Methylotuvimicrobium sp. KM2: one gene and its partner. The protein of the gene in region 1 interacts with the protein of each later gene in a pairwise test. Links are inferred from orthologs where the notes say so. Each region holds a gene or a part of one and is shown on either strand. Other genes may lie near its edges.

Region 1 (8,435 bases):
TCGTATGGGTCGTTAAACACATCTATGTTTTCATAGAATTTATGTTGGATGAAATCATTTCATTGACATTTGATACCGATCCAAGAACCACCGAGATTATCGTGTTTTATTTGATGTTGGGCATTGGTGCAATCATGGCTGTGGCCATTTTTAACTATATCGTCGATTTGTGGCGCCAAGCCAAAGAAGCCGTTCCTGCTTGGTGCTTCGAACAAAAAGCTCAATTGCAAAATACTTGGCAAACATCGCCCATGATTAAAAAATCGAAAGTGGTATGCAGTATCGCTTTGGGCGGTTCATTTGCGGTAATGTTGACATTGGGCTGATTGACGGTACTGGACAGACCGGCTTGTTGAAGGCTATGCTCGAGCCTTCAACACTGTGTCAAGGAGTTTGCCATGTCATTATTTCCTAAATTATTCCCGGCAATGATCGATGCCGTGGATGCCACCATCAAGCAAAACTCAGAATCAGTCACCGAATTGGATCAAGCAATTGGCGACGGCGATCATGTCTCGAATTTACAACGCGGTATTAAGGCCTTAAAAACAAAAGAAGAGGAAATATCGGCGCTCGATTGGGCCTCTGCCTTGCAGAGCATCGGCATGGTATCGATGTCGGCGATCGGAGGTGCGTCGGGGTCTCTTTATGGAACGCTATTCATCGCAATGAGCAAAGCGGCCAAGGGGCAAGAGTTGAGTGTATCGACCTTCGCCGAAGCCTTCGCGCAAGGTGTCGAAGCGGTTAAGCGCAGAGGCAAGGCTGATGCCGGCGAGAAAACGATGCTCGATGTCTATATACCGGTAGCCGATTACCTGAAACAAGCGGAAGCCAATTCGACTCCATGGCCAGAAATTTTAGAGCAGGTTTGCGATACCGCTAATCAGGGTATGGAGGCCACTCGCGATATGGTGGCGACCAAGGGCCGAGCATCGTTTTTAGGAGAGCGCTCGCGAGGGCATATCGACGCCGGAGCGAAAACTGCGGAACTGATGATTTGCGCGATAGCATCGGTGCTAGCGAAATAAAGGTTACATGCCCCAGCGTAATGCCGCTGTATGGACAGGCGCATCCCACAGCTTCAATAACTCTTCATCGAGCAAGGTTAAGGTGATGGAGCAGCCGGCCATGTCGAGTGAAGTCGTATAGTTGCCGACCAGTGAGCGGCGGATATCCACACCGCTTTTTTGCCAAAACTGGGCTGCTAGGTTGTAAATCAAATGTAATTCGATGAGCGGTGTTGCTCCAAAGCCGTTGATATGCAACAGTACCGGTTGATTTTTTTTGGGTTTCAGCTCCTCATCAATCGCTGTCGAGAGCTGTTCGACGATCTCCGTGGCGGATTTGATCGGAATCGTTTCGTGCCCTCTTTCGCCGTGAATACCGACGCCCATTTCAATTTCATCATCATTGAGGTTAAATGTCGGTTTGCCAAGCGCCGGAACGGTGCAGCTCGTCATTGCCACCCCCATCGACGCGGTTGCTTCGTTCACTCTTTCACCCAAGGCTTTACAGGCGGCTAAGTCTTTGCCGTTTTCGGCAGCCGCGCCGACAATTTTTTCGACAATCAGTGTTCCGGCGACGCCGCGTCGCCCGGTGCTGTGATTTTTCGGCAGGGAAACGTCATCGTTCACCAACACAGTCGCATTCGAGCAATCGATCATTTCGGCGGCCATTTCGAAATTCATAACATCGCCCGCATAATTTTTAACAATGAATAATACACCGCCTCCGTTTTCGACCGCTTGCGCCGCTGCCATCATTTGATCCGGTGTCGGCGAAGTGAATATTTGCCCGGGACAAGCCGCATCGAGCATGCCGTGACCGACAAAGCCCGAATGCAAAGGTTCGTGACCGGAGCCGCCGCCGGAGATGAGCGCGACTTTACCGGATTGTGTCGCTGCCAATCGGCTGATGAAGTGGGGTTCTTTATTAAAATTGACGATATCGGCATGAGCCATGGCAAAGCCGGACAAGCTTTCGTCGAGCAGAGTATCGACGCTATTGATAAATTTTTTCATGTTCGGAACTCCTATGTGATGATATTAAGGGTAGACCTTGGCAGGCTGCCTGGCAAATCGGTTGTCGATCGGACGATTAAGTTATTTGCAAGGCCTGGGTAATCGCCCGAATATCCTGCATGACCCAAGTAGGCTGGAAATCGGAAACTTTTAAATCTTCTTCGGAAGACACGCCGGTCAAAACCATTAAACTGCGGATATCGGCTCTTACGGCACCGAGAATATCGGTATCGAGCCGGTCGCCTATTGCAATGGTTTTGTTTGTATCGGTGCCAAGCAAGGCCATGGCTTGTCGGTACATGATCGGCTCGGGTTTGCCGATAGTAATCGGCTTCACTCCGGTGGCGGCTTGTAAAGCCGCTAAAATGGCGCCATTGCCGATCGTCATACCCTGTTCGGTCGGTAATGAAGTATCGGCATTGGTGCCGATGAATCTAGCGCCGGCATGGAGAGTGTAAGTCGCATCGGCCAATTTTTGCCAGGTGAGTGTTCGATCCAGCCCGCATACAACGATGTCGGCATTTGTTTGAGTATTAACCGGGTCGAAAGTATCGGTTAAAGTAAATCCTTGTTCGAGAAGCGGTGCGCGCGCACCTTCTTCGCCAATTACGAAAATGCGACTAGTGGTCGGGTCTACCTCACACGATAAATAGGAGGCGGTAGCCATTGCCGATGTCAGTATTTGATCGGCGCTTATGAATACTCCCATTCCGGCTAATTTAATGACATATTGTTCGGCAGTGAGTGTTGCGTTGTTAGTCGCTAAAATGTAGCGTAAATGTTTGGCACGCAATGTCTCAAAAAAATCAATAAGCCCCGGAAGCGGTTGGGAGCCATGCCATAAAACGCCATCCATATCGATGATCAGCGCCTGAATATCGGAAAAAGGTGTCATAAGTTAGTTGTTATTAGGATTGATGAATAGAAAAGAAGGAGGCCAAGTACTCGGCAAAGCTTAAACTCCCGGAATATATTTATCGCGAAATCCTAAAGTACATTGAGGCGTTAGCAAAGAGCAAGTTTGATTCAAGTAATTGTTTCGCGCATAATTTTTACCCTCCGCTAGTAGTACTGTTCTGGCGACCTTCGACTCGGCGAAATTGACAACAGCTCGCATTCTGGTTAGAGTTCACCGTTCAGGTTAAAAATAGACTCGTTTAAAATCGATTTAGGCGCCAATTTTCCGCTTTAATTAAAGGGAATTATGGTGGTTTAGGGCCTGATCGTTAATTATGATTTTTCATTAAACAACAATAAACCGTAACTATCGGAGAAGAAACATGGCAAGACCATTAATACAAATGGCGTTGGACTCATTGGATTTCGATCAAACCGTTGCGCTTGCCGAGCAAGTGGCACCGTATGTAGATATTTTTGAGATTGGCACCCCATGCATCAAATACAACGGGATTGGCTTAGTGAAAGAACTGAGACAACGATTCCCGGACCAACTGTTGTTGGTTGACCTGAAAACGATGGATGCCGGCGAATACGAAGCGGCGCCATTCTACGCAGCGGGCGCGGACATCTGCACCGTGTTGGGCGTATCGGGTCTGGCCACTATCGGAGGTGTGATCAAAGCGGCGCGCGCGCACAATGCCGAAGTGCAAGTCGACCTGATCAACGTGCCTGACAAAGTCGATTGCGCACGCGAATCGGCGAAACTGGGCGCACAAATCGTCGGTGTCCACACGGGCTTGGACGCACAAGCAGCGGGCCAAACGCCATTTGCCGACCTGCAAGCGATTGCCGATCTGGGCCTGAACGTACGCGTATCGGTAGCCGGCGGTATCAAACAAGCGACCGTGCAACAAGTGGTTGCCAGCGGCGCGAGCATCATCGTGGTCGGTGCAGCGATTTATGGCGCGCCATCCCCGGCGGAAGCGGCACGCGAAATCCGTCAGCTGGTTGATGCAGCGAGTGCATAAGTCATGCATCAGCAACTGATCATTGACAAAATATCCGGCATTCTGGCGGCGACCGACGACAGCTATGATCAAAAACTGACCACCCTACTCGACCAAGCGAAACGCGTGTTCGTATCGGGCGCGGGTCGGTCGGGCTTGATCGGTCGGTTTTTTGCGATGCGCTTGATGCATAGCGGCTACGATGTCAGCGTGGTTGGCGAAATCGTCACGCCGAGCATCAAGGCGGGCGACCTGCTGGTCATTATTTCAGGCTCGGGCGAAACCGAACAATTGATCGCGTTCACCAAGAAAGCGAAAGAAATCGGCGCTAAAATCCTGTTGATCTCGGCAAAAAGCGATTCGACGATAGGCGACCTCGCGGATGCGGTGTTCCAAATTGGCACATCGGAGCTGTACGGCAAAGTGAAAGGCATGCCGATGGGCACCGTGTTCGAACTATCAACGCTGTTCTTCCTGGAAGCGATCATCTCACATATCATTCATGAGAAAGGCATTCCGGAAGAAGAAATGAGATCGCGGCACGCGAACCTGGAGTGATCCGAAGCGGAGCGATCCGCGCTGGAACAAACCGAAAGCCGAACCGAACGAGTGGCGGCCTGTCACTCGTTCCAACCGAATTCCAACACAACAAAAGAAGTGACCGAGCCGCAAGGCGTTACCGAAACGAGTCACCGTTGTAACTTACCGAATTGACAAAGGAGAAGAATATGCCTTCGCGCCGAGACTTAGCGAACGCCATACGCGCTTTGAGCATGGATGCCGTCCAAAAAGCCAACTCCGGACACCCGGGCGCACCGATGGGGATGGCGGATATCGCCGAGGTGTTATGGAACGACTTTCTGCAACATAACCCGACAAACCCGAACTGGGCCAATCGAGACCGTTTTGTACTGTCCAACGGACACGGTTCGATGCTGCTGTACTCGTTACTGCATCTGACCGGTTACGAACTGCCGATCGACGAACTGAAACAATTCCGTCAACTGCATTCAAAAACCCCGGGTCATCCGGAATACGGCTATGCGCCGGGCGTTGAAACGACGACCGGACCGTTAGGTCAAGGCATCACCAATGCCGTGGGCTTTGCGATAGCCGAACGCGCACTAGCGGGTCAATTTAACCGTCCCGGGCACGAAATCGTCGACCATTACACCTACGCCTTCCTGGGCGACGGCTGTTTAATGGAAGGCATCTCGCATGAAGCCTGCTCATTGGCCGGCTCAATGAAACTAGGCAAACTGATTGCCGTCTACGACGACAACAACATCTCGATCGACGGCGAAGTCCGCGGTCACGGCGACACGCCGGGTTGGTTCCTGGACGACACGCCGAAACGCTTCGAAGCTTACGGCTGGCACGTCATCCCGAAAGTAGATGGACATAATCCGGAAGCCGTGAAAAAAGCCTTGGAAGAAGCGCGCAGCGTCACCGACCGGCCGACCTTGATCTGCTGCCAAACCATCATTGGCTGGGGCTCACCGAACAAAGAAGGCAAAGAAGAATGTCATGGAGCGGCATTAGGCGAAGCCGAAATCACGGCAACCCGCGAACGTATCGGTTGGCCGCATGCGCCATTCGAAATCCCGGCGGACATTTACGCGGGTTGGGACGCAAAAAGCAAAGGCGCACGTCAGGAAGAAGCCTGGAACGACAAATTCGCGCAATATAAAGCCGCGCATCCGGAACTGGCGGCCGAATTCGAACGCCGCATGAACGGACAACTACCGAGCGACTGGTCGGAAAAAGCGAACGCCTTCATTGCAGCGGTCGACGCGAAAGGCGAAACCATCGCTAGCCGCAAAGCCTCGCAAAACACCCTGAACGGATTTGGCCCGTTACTGCCCGAACTGATGGGCGGCTCGGCGGACTTGGCGGGCTCCAACTTGACCCTGTGGTCGGGTTGCAAAGACGTCAACGCCCCGGGACATGACGGCAACTACGTCTACTACGGCGTCCGTGAATTCGGCATGTCGGCGATCATGAACGGCATCACCCTGCATGGCGGCTTCAAGCCGTACGGCGCGACCTTCCTGATGTTCTCCGAATACGCGCGGAATGCCTTGCGGATGGCGTCGTTGATGAAAATCCCGACCATCTTCGTCTACACGCACGACTCGATTGGACTCGGCGAAGACGGCCCGACCCACCAACCGATCGAACAAACCGCGACCTTGCGCATGATTCCGAACATGCAAGTCTGGCGTCCGTGCGATGCTGTGGAATCGGCGGTTTCGTGGAAAGCGGCGATTGAACGAAACGATGGACCGAGCTGTCTGATCTTCTCACGGCAAAACCTAGCGCACATTGCGCGGACGCCGGCGCAGATTGAAGCGATCAACAAAGGCGGCTACATTCTGAAAGACAGCGAAGGTCAGCCGGACGTGATCCTGATTGCGACGGGCTCGGAAGTCGAATTGGCGGTGAAAGCGGCAGACGAGTTGAGCGGCAGAGGCAAAAAAGTACGCGTCGTCTCGATGCCATCGACCAACGTATTTGATGCGCAAGACGAAGCCTACCGTGAATCGGTGCTGCCGTCATCGGTGACAAAACGCGTCGTGATTGAAGCGGGCGTGACCGACAGCTGGTGGAAATACGCGGGCACACAAGGCTGCGTCATCGGAATGGATCGTTTCGGCGAATCGGCACCGGCCGGCGCGCTGTTCAAAGAGTTCGGCTTCACCGTTGACAATGTCGTCAAACACGTCGAAGCTCTCCTATGATCCATCTCTAGCTAGTATCTGCAGAGTCTGGATAACAAAAGGGTTTGCGGCGCCATGAGTTTATTTGATCTCTAGGTAGCCGCGAACCGATTAAGTTTCGTCGGCGGGTTTTGCTGAACAGCTTCTTAAAAACAACGTATTGATGTGGTGTCCACAAATGAAAAATAATAATTGGCTAAATAGTTTATTAGGGATACTGCCGACCTCTTCTTCCGACGACTCGGTCGAGCTGAGTAGCGATGTTGTAGTGTCTGACAGAAGTTCCGAAGGGCCGACTGGGGTAGAGCGATATTTGAATAAAATGACTCCGGAAAAAAAGGCTTCTGTAACGGGTGTTGCAAAATATCTTGAAAAGCTTGATGTAAAACCGGAAGTTGATAAACCTCAAGAAATTGTTGTCGAGAAAATAGAGCCAGAGATGTTGCCGGAAGAAATCGAATCAGGAGTATCTCGGTATTTAACGAAAATGAACGAACGTGCCAAAGTAGAGCCGGCAGTTACCGGCGTGGCTAAGTACCAATTGAGGCATGAAATACTGGATAGGCCCCGGGAAGTTGTAACAGGGGTGGCAAAATACCTAACTAAAAAAGGGTTTGAAGAAAAAAAGGTGCCAGTTAGAACCGGCGTCGACAAATATGTCGCTAAGCAAGGTTTTATGGAAAATGCAGAGGCGCCGGCAACAGGAGTCGCCAAATATTTATTGCGCCAGCAAATTGAAGCAAGTCACTTGCCGCAAACAACTAAAGTTTCTAAGTATATGACGCAGCAAGAACAAGCTGCTCGTCAAATACCGGCACAGACAGGTGTGGCAAAATATCTCACCAAGCAAGTAGAGTTGGCGAAAAAATCCGCACAGTTAACCGGCGTTGAAAAGTTCATTGATGAACAGAAAAAAGCAGAGAAAAAACTGGAAGCGGAAAAAATTGTCGCAAGATATATTGAAGAAGAAGCCCGAATAGCAGCGGAAAAAAAAGCAGCTGAATCTACTGCGACAGAAACGGCAGAGGAGTCGATTGAAAGTAAATTAGCGGCTATAAGGGAAATGGACGGAACTGGAGTGGACAAATACGTCGCTAGACGGAGTATTTTAATTAGCCTGCAACCGCCGGTTACCGGCGTGGCAAAATATGCCGCTAAAAAATTAGCCAAGGAACATGGCGAGCCGGTTAAAACCGGTGTTGCCAGATATCTCGTAAAACAATATTTGGCTTCGTTGAATGCGCCTAAAGTGACCAAGGTTGAAAAATATATAACAAAAAGAGAGTTGGCGGCATTGAAAGCGCCGGCGACAACCAGCGTAGATAAATATCTTGCTAAATCTTTGTTATCTCGTAAAGAAACGTTAAAAGTTTCCGGTGTGTCCAAATATGTGAAAAAACACGCCTTAACTGATAATAAAGTGCGTAACATAACCGGTGTTGCAAGATATATGATCAAGCAAATCGTAGCACCAACCGTCGCCGAGCCTGTCATCGAGTTAACCGGCGTCGAAAAATATTTAAGGAATGCCGGTTAATAATTCTAAAAAGCCATTGGTTTTAATCGTATACGTGTGGTCGGGTTAGTTCGAAAGAGCATAGTCCGGCCCTCGAGGCCGAATAATCGGCTAATCTTCTTCTCCAGCCGCAAGCCCAATCTTGCGAGCCCTAACAGCGATAAATAAAATTGGTTCGTTCCAAGCATTTAAGCGCTGCTTCTCGCTTTTTCGGCCCAAAGTCTCTAAAAGGTATTGGGCATTGACATTTCAGTCCTTTCTAATTTACAGT
Region 2 (5,722 bases), 3.7 Mb from region 1 along the record:
ATAGAGCACGTTGATTTGGCGTTCTAATGCACGAGCACTCCAACTCTGGCTGATCGCCTCTTGCAGATACCAATCCCTTGCGGCTGGATTGTCGATACGCATTAAGGCTCGGTAGTGTGTCCAGCTTAATTCACTACGCACTGCGTCGTGAATTGGAAAAGCTAGATAAAACTGGCGCATATTACGCAGGTTGCCAACGTCAAAGCCTTTGCCTAAGCGTTCTGTTAACTGTTGGGAGAGTTGCTGTAATTGTTGCTTGCCATAGACCGCACGGCTTTCACCCTGTTGTTCTTCCTCAACAATTAGGCGACCAATCTCCCAATAACTTTGTACCATGGCAATGTTTACCGTTTGACGAACTTGGCTGCGCGCTTGCTCAATCTGGCGGGCAATGGCATCCACCAGATGGTTTAATCCGGTGAAGTTTAATTCACTCATACCGACCACTCCAAGCCCATGGCTTTTAGGTGCCCTGCTACTTTGTCGCTAAACTGCTCTACCGATTGGATAATAGCCGGTAACGGCTCGCTATAGCGCTCTTCCAATTCTTTCACTCGATTGGCCAGTTGCTGCGTCACTCGTTCGATTTCGGCAACAATGTTGCTTTCCAGTGTCGCCAGCCATTTATCTTCAACAATCAGGACTTTGATCTCGTCGATGCTCAGTTTGGGATACTGCTTAAACACGGCTAAATCGAGGGCATCTTGCGCCTCTTTCAGGGCTTTTTTGGACTCCGCTTCGGCATCGAACAGTTTCTTGGCCTGTTTAAGGGCGGCCTTTTCTTCCGGGTCTGCTGCCAGCTTCAAGCGTTCGGTAACCGTGGCTTTGGTGACTTTGTCTTTATCGTTCAGCGCTTCACTCAGCAGGCCATCTTCGCCGCCGTTTTCTTCCAAGTAGGTTTCCAGTTCTTGGCCGGCGCTATCGAGTGCGCCTTGCATGGCATCCGCTTGTTGCTGTTCGCTGGAGAAGAAACGGGCGATGATCAAAGCCGGTGGAATCAATTCGGCTTTGTATTTGGTTTTGTTAATCACCAAATCCGGCGTTTCTTTGAGTTTTTCGCCCTTTTTAACCGCCAATTCGCGCAGTACCTTACCTGCGGGCCAGTCATCCTGCACCAGTACATAGACATCGTCTTGCAGGGTATCCGCCCAGTAATCCATCAAAATCTGGTAAATGTCGTATTTGCTGAGCAGTGAGTTGCTGGAATAGCTTTCCAACAAGTCTTCACTAATGCGGTGAATGATCTGTTTTGGCTGTTCACCTGGTGCTATGGCTTTTAAGTTGGCGCGCTCAGACCAATCGGTAAAGGGCACAAGGCTCGCTGCGGCAAAGCTTTTAAATTCCTGGTGATTGAGAATGGTGCTTTTCACCTCGCTGGCTTTGACCAACGCTTGGCTGTAACCTTCGCGCACGGGTTCGAACAGGCTGGCGCGAATACTGGGGAAGACTTGCCAGTAACGTTCCAAAGCATCGATATCGGCATTGGGAATACCGCCCTGCAAATGGGCACTTAAGTCATGCAGGTCTTCCGGCTCGCTGGAATCAATGTAACGCGGAATATTCAGGTTGTAATCATTCGCGGCGATTTCGCTTACGGGCACCATGCGGGAATAGCGCGGCTGCTCCAGTTGTTTGGTGAACACATCGACGATTTTGTGAATATCCTGGCTGCGCAGACGGTTTTTGTTGCCGTCTTTCATAAAGCCTTTGCTGGCATCGACCATAAAAATGCCTTTCCTTGCTTGCGCGTGCTCTTTGTCGATCACAATAATGCAGGCAGGAATGCCTGTGCCGTAAAACAAGTTGGCGGGCAGACCGATGATGCCTTTGATGTAGCCTTGTTTAATCAGATTTTCACGAATGCGCGCTTCGGCATTGCCACGGAACAGGACACCATGGGGCAGAATCACCGCGCCTTTGCCGGTGCTTTTCAGGCTTTTGATAATGTGCAGCAGAAAAGTGTAGTCGCCGTTTTTTTCCGGCGGAATGCCCCAGGTAAAACGGCCAAATTCATCTTCTTGCGGATTAATGCCGCTGGTCCAGTTTTTATTGGAGAACGGCGGGTTGGCGACAGCGAAGTCAAAGGTTTTAAGCCGGCCGTTGGCGTCTTTCCACTGGGGATCGGAAATGGTATTGCCCTTCCAGATTTTAGCGGTGGCGGTGTTGTGCAGAATCATGTTCATACGCGCCAAGGCACTGGTGGCATTGTCCATTTCCTGTCCGAAAATACTCAAACCACGCGGCGCTTCATCGCTGGCTTTTAACAATAGCGAGCCTGAGCCACAGGTGGGGTCGTAGACGGTTGCGTCTTGCGGCGTATCGCTATTGATACCAATGACTTTCGCGAGAATGCGCGAGACTTCCGACGGCGTATAAAATTGGCCCTTAGACTTGCCCGATTCGGTGGCGAAGTGGCGCATCAGGTATTCGTAAGCATCGCCAAGTAAGTCGTCACCATCGGCGCGGTTATCAGCCAGGTTTAAGCCTTCAAAAATACCGACCAATTTACCTAGTCGGTCAACCATTTCTTTGCCTTTGCCGAGCTTGTCTTCATCGTTAAAGTCGGCCACGTCGATGACGCCTTTCAGGTCGTTCTCTTCAGCAAGCGCACTGATAACCTTATTGATTTTATCGCCGATTTCTTTGTCACCTTTTAGCGCAACCATATCGTCGAAGCTGGCACCTTGAGGCACCACGATCATGCCGTAAGGGTCGCCTTTGTACTTATCGGAGACGTACTTCATAAACAGCAGGGTCAGTACGTAGTCTTTGTACTGACTGGCATCCATACCGCCGCGCAGTTCGTCGCAGCTAGCCCAAAGGGAGGAGTAGAGTTCGGTTTTCTTAATAGCCATGGTTATTCCTTACTGTGCCGGGCGCTTGCCCGGTCCGTTTATATACCTTTCGAACTTCAAACTTCGGTAGTCTTGTTTATACTCATCGGAGATCAAAATTCGGCGCCGGGGTGCCCGTCAAAGGACGCCGTGAATACGTCCCTGTAGGCTCTATGCCAGCTCCATGCTGGCAAAGCCTTTGCCGAGCACCCCGGCGCCTCCTTAGGCACTGCCGAAATTTGAAGTGCGAAAGGTATAAACGCAGGCGCGGTTATGATAACGCTGCCATTTACCAAACCCGCGATTTGTTGCAATGGCTCTCATGACGTCCCGGCCAATAGCAATTTAGCTGCAGCGAGGAGCAGCATTTAGATTGATGTGTATGGCAGGACACTCCAGCGATGAAGTTTGACCGGCGAAAGGTCCCGCTTGTAGTACCAACCCCTGCTCTCCGCTCCCGACTTACTGCTCACCCTACTCATCACAAATCCGCCAAATTCCCTTTGGTTTCGAGCCAATGCTTGCGATCCGGCGAGCGTTTTTTGGCTAATAGTAAATCCAGTTGTTCGCTGGTATCGTCGTCTTCGGTTACCGTTAATTGCACGAGCCGGCGGGTATCGGGGTTCATCGTCGTTTCGCGAAGCTGACTCGGGTTCATTTCGCCCAAGCCTTTGAAACGCTGAACATTGATCTGGCCTTTCAACTTCTCCGCCTTAATTCGATCCAAAACGCCTTGCCGCTCGGATTCGTCGAGCGCATAAAAGACTTTTTTGCCGATATCGACCCGGTACAACGGCGGCATTGCAACGAAAACATGACCGGCTTGCACCAGCGCCTTGAAATGTTGGTAAAACAATGCGCAAATCAATGTTGCAATATGATTTCCGTCCGAGTCCGCGTCTGCCAAAATACATACCTTGCCGTAGCGCAGGCTTCGCAAATCATCCGAACCCGGCTCTATGCCCAGGGCCACCGCGATATCGTGAACTTCTTGGGAGGCCATGACTTGGCTCGAATCAACTTCCCAAGTATTTAGGATTTTCCCCCGTAGCGGCATGATTGCCTGAAACTCTCGGTCTCTAGCCTGTTTAGCCGAACCGCCGGCCGAATCGCCCTCAACCAAAAACAACTCGGATCGACCAATATCCTGACCGGAACAATCTGCAAGCTTACCGGGTAGCGCCGGTCCCGATGTCAATTTCTTACGAACGATTTTCTTGGCGGATTTCAATCGTTTTTGCGCGCTGGCAATGATGATTTCGGCAATTTTTTCGCCTTCGGAGGGATGCTGATTCAGCCAAAGACTGAAACCGTCTTTAGCAACGCCCGAGACGAACGCGACACATTCGCGCGAACTCAATCGCTCTTTGGTTTGTCCCGAAAACTGAGGATCTTCCAATTTGACCGACAAAATAAAATGGCAGTGCTCCCAGACATCTTCCGGAGAAACCTTGATGCCTCGCGGCAATAGGTTTCTGAAATCGCAAAACTCGCGCATCGCTTCAGTCAAGCCGGCCCGCAAACCATTGACATGCGTGCCCCCTTGCGCGGTCGGTACCAAATTGACATAACTTTCGTTAATCGCTTCCGGCAAACTATCCGCCGTCCACACGATACCCCATTCGACCGCTTCATGATCGGACGTCATTTTGCCCATGAACGGCGGTTCGGGATAAAATTCGGCATCTCCTACACGATCGAGTAAATATTCCTTTAAGCCGTCTTGGTAGCACCACTGCCATTGCTCATCGGTAAATTTGGATTGCAAAGTAATATTGAGACCCGGGCATAATACCGCTTTCGCTCTCAATACATGCCTGAGTTTACTAACCGAAATCTTACTCGAATCGAAATATTTTTCATTCGGCCAAAACTTGACCGAAGTACCGGTATTGTTGCGGCCCACCGAGCCCATTTCGGTCAACTCGCTCTGCTTTTCGCCGTCGGCAAAGGTCATGCGATACACCTTACCGCCCCGCTTGACCTCAATCTCCAATTGGGCCGACAAGGCATTCACGACCGACACACCGACACCGTGCAAACCGCCGGAGAACTGATAATTTTTATTCGAGAATTTCCCGCCGGCATGCAGTTGCGTCAAAATCACTTCGACACCGGGAATACCCTGCTCCGGATGAATGTCGACCGGCATTCCTCGGCCGTTATCGCCGACCGACACCGAACCGTCTTTGTATAACACGACAGCAATCGTATCGGCATGTCCCGCTATCGCTTCATCGACGCTATTGTCGACAACCTCCTGAACCAAATGATTCGGCCGGGTCGTATCGGTATACATACCCGGCCGTTTTCGGACCGGTTCCAAGCCGCTTAATACTTCTATCGCGGCTGCATTGTAATCATTACTCATACTTCCTAATCACTCATTATCCAATTTCATATATAATGGCCGGTTTGATTCCATCGCCCAATTTCTACCTACTATTTTATCTACATGCCGAAAAAAAAAACCACGAATTTATTCGAAGAGTCCCTAGCCGAGCTTGAGCAACTCGTCGAGCAAATGGAACAAGGTGAGCTATCTTTAGAAGATTCGTTAAAATCATTTGAACGCGGCGTCGCTTTGACCCGAACCTGCCAAAAAGCCTTGCAGGAAGCCGAACAGAAAGTTCAGATTTTACTGGAAAAAAACGGCACTCAAACTCTGGAGCCCTTCACCGATGAGTAACGCACTGAAAGACTATCTGACCTTTTGTCAAAACCGAGTCGAAAGAGCCTTGGAAGCCCGGCTGCCAAGCGAAAATCAAATTCCGACAAAATTGCACGAAGCCATGCGCTATTGCGTGCTGGACGGCGGTAAACGCATGCGGCCAATGCTAACCTACTGTACAGGAAAAGCCTTGGGCATTGCACCGGAAGATTTAGAC

Evidence for each region. The genes of interacting proteins can lie anywhere in the genome.
Region 2: the proteins of dhaK (region 1) and parE interact in binary tests that used the Escherichia coli proteins (3 or more experiments, as listed by UniProt). The link is inferred for Methylotuvimicrobium sp. KM2 from one-to-one orthologs.

Annotation. Positions count from the first base shown.
Region 1 is NZ_CP150634.1:4,883,184-4,891,618, reverse strand. Bases 27-2,940 are described here. They hold dhaK (dihydroxyacetone kinase subunit DhaK), read right to left. Parts: upstream 2,022-2,940; coding sequence 1,032-2,021; downstream 27-1,031. Other genes in these bases: WJM45_RS20585 (HAD-IIA family hydrolase), read right to left, coding at 2,098-2,916; dhaL (dihydroxyacetone kinase subunit DhaL), read left to right, coding at 399-1,028; WJM45_RS20600 (hypothetical protein), read left to right, coding at 27-326. Also shown: more of WJM45_RS20600, read left to right, coding at 1-26; hxlA (3-hexulose-6-phosphate synthase), read left to right, coding at 3,302-3,949; hxlB (6-phospho-3-hexuloisomerase), read left to right, coding at 3,953-4,486; tkt (transketolase), read left to right, coding at 4,657-6,669; WJM45_RS20565 (hypothetical protein), read left to right, coding at 6,827-8,185. UniProt on the Escherichia coli protein: Dihydroxyacetone binding subunit of the dihydroxyacetone kinase, which is responsible for the phosphoenolpyruvate (PEP)-dependent phosphorylation of dihydroxyacetone via a phosphoryl group transfer from DhaL-ATP.
Region 2 is NZ_CP150634.1:1,177,784-1,183,505, reverse strand. What follows is about bases 2,761-5,722. They hold parE (DNA topoisomerase IV subunit B), read right to left. Parts: upstream 5,206-5,722; coding sequence 3,316-5,205; downstream 2,761-3,315. Other genes in these bases: ispA ((2E,6E)-farnesyl diphosphate synthase), read left to right, coding at 5,516-5,722; WJM45_RS05265 (exodeoxyribonuclease VII small subunit), read left to right, coding at 5,290-5,523; WJM45_RS05275 (type I restriction-modification system subunit M), read right to left, coding at 2,761-2,855. In the rest of the region: WJM45_RS05280 (PDDEXK nuclease domain-containing protein), read right to left, coding at 1-438; more of WJM45_RS05275, read right to left, coding at 435-2,760. UniProt on the Escherichia coli protein: Topoisomerase IV is essential for chromosome segregation; it is the principal protein responsible for decatenating newly replicated chromosomes. It relaxes supercoiled DNA.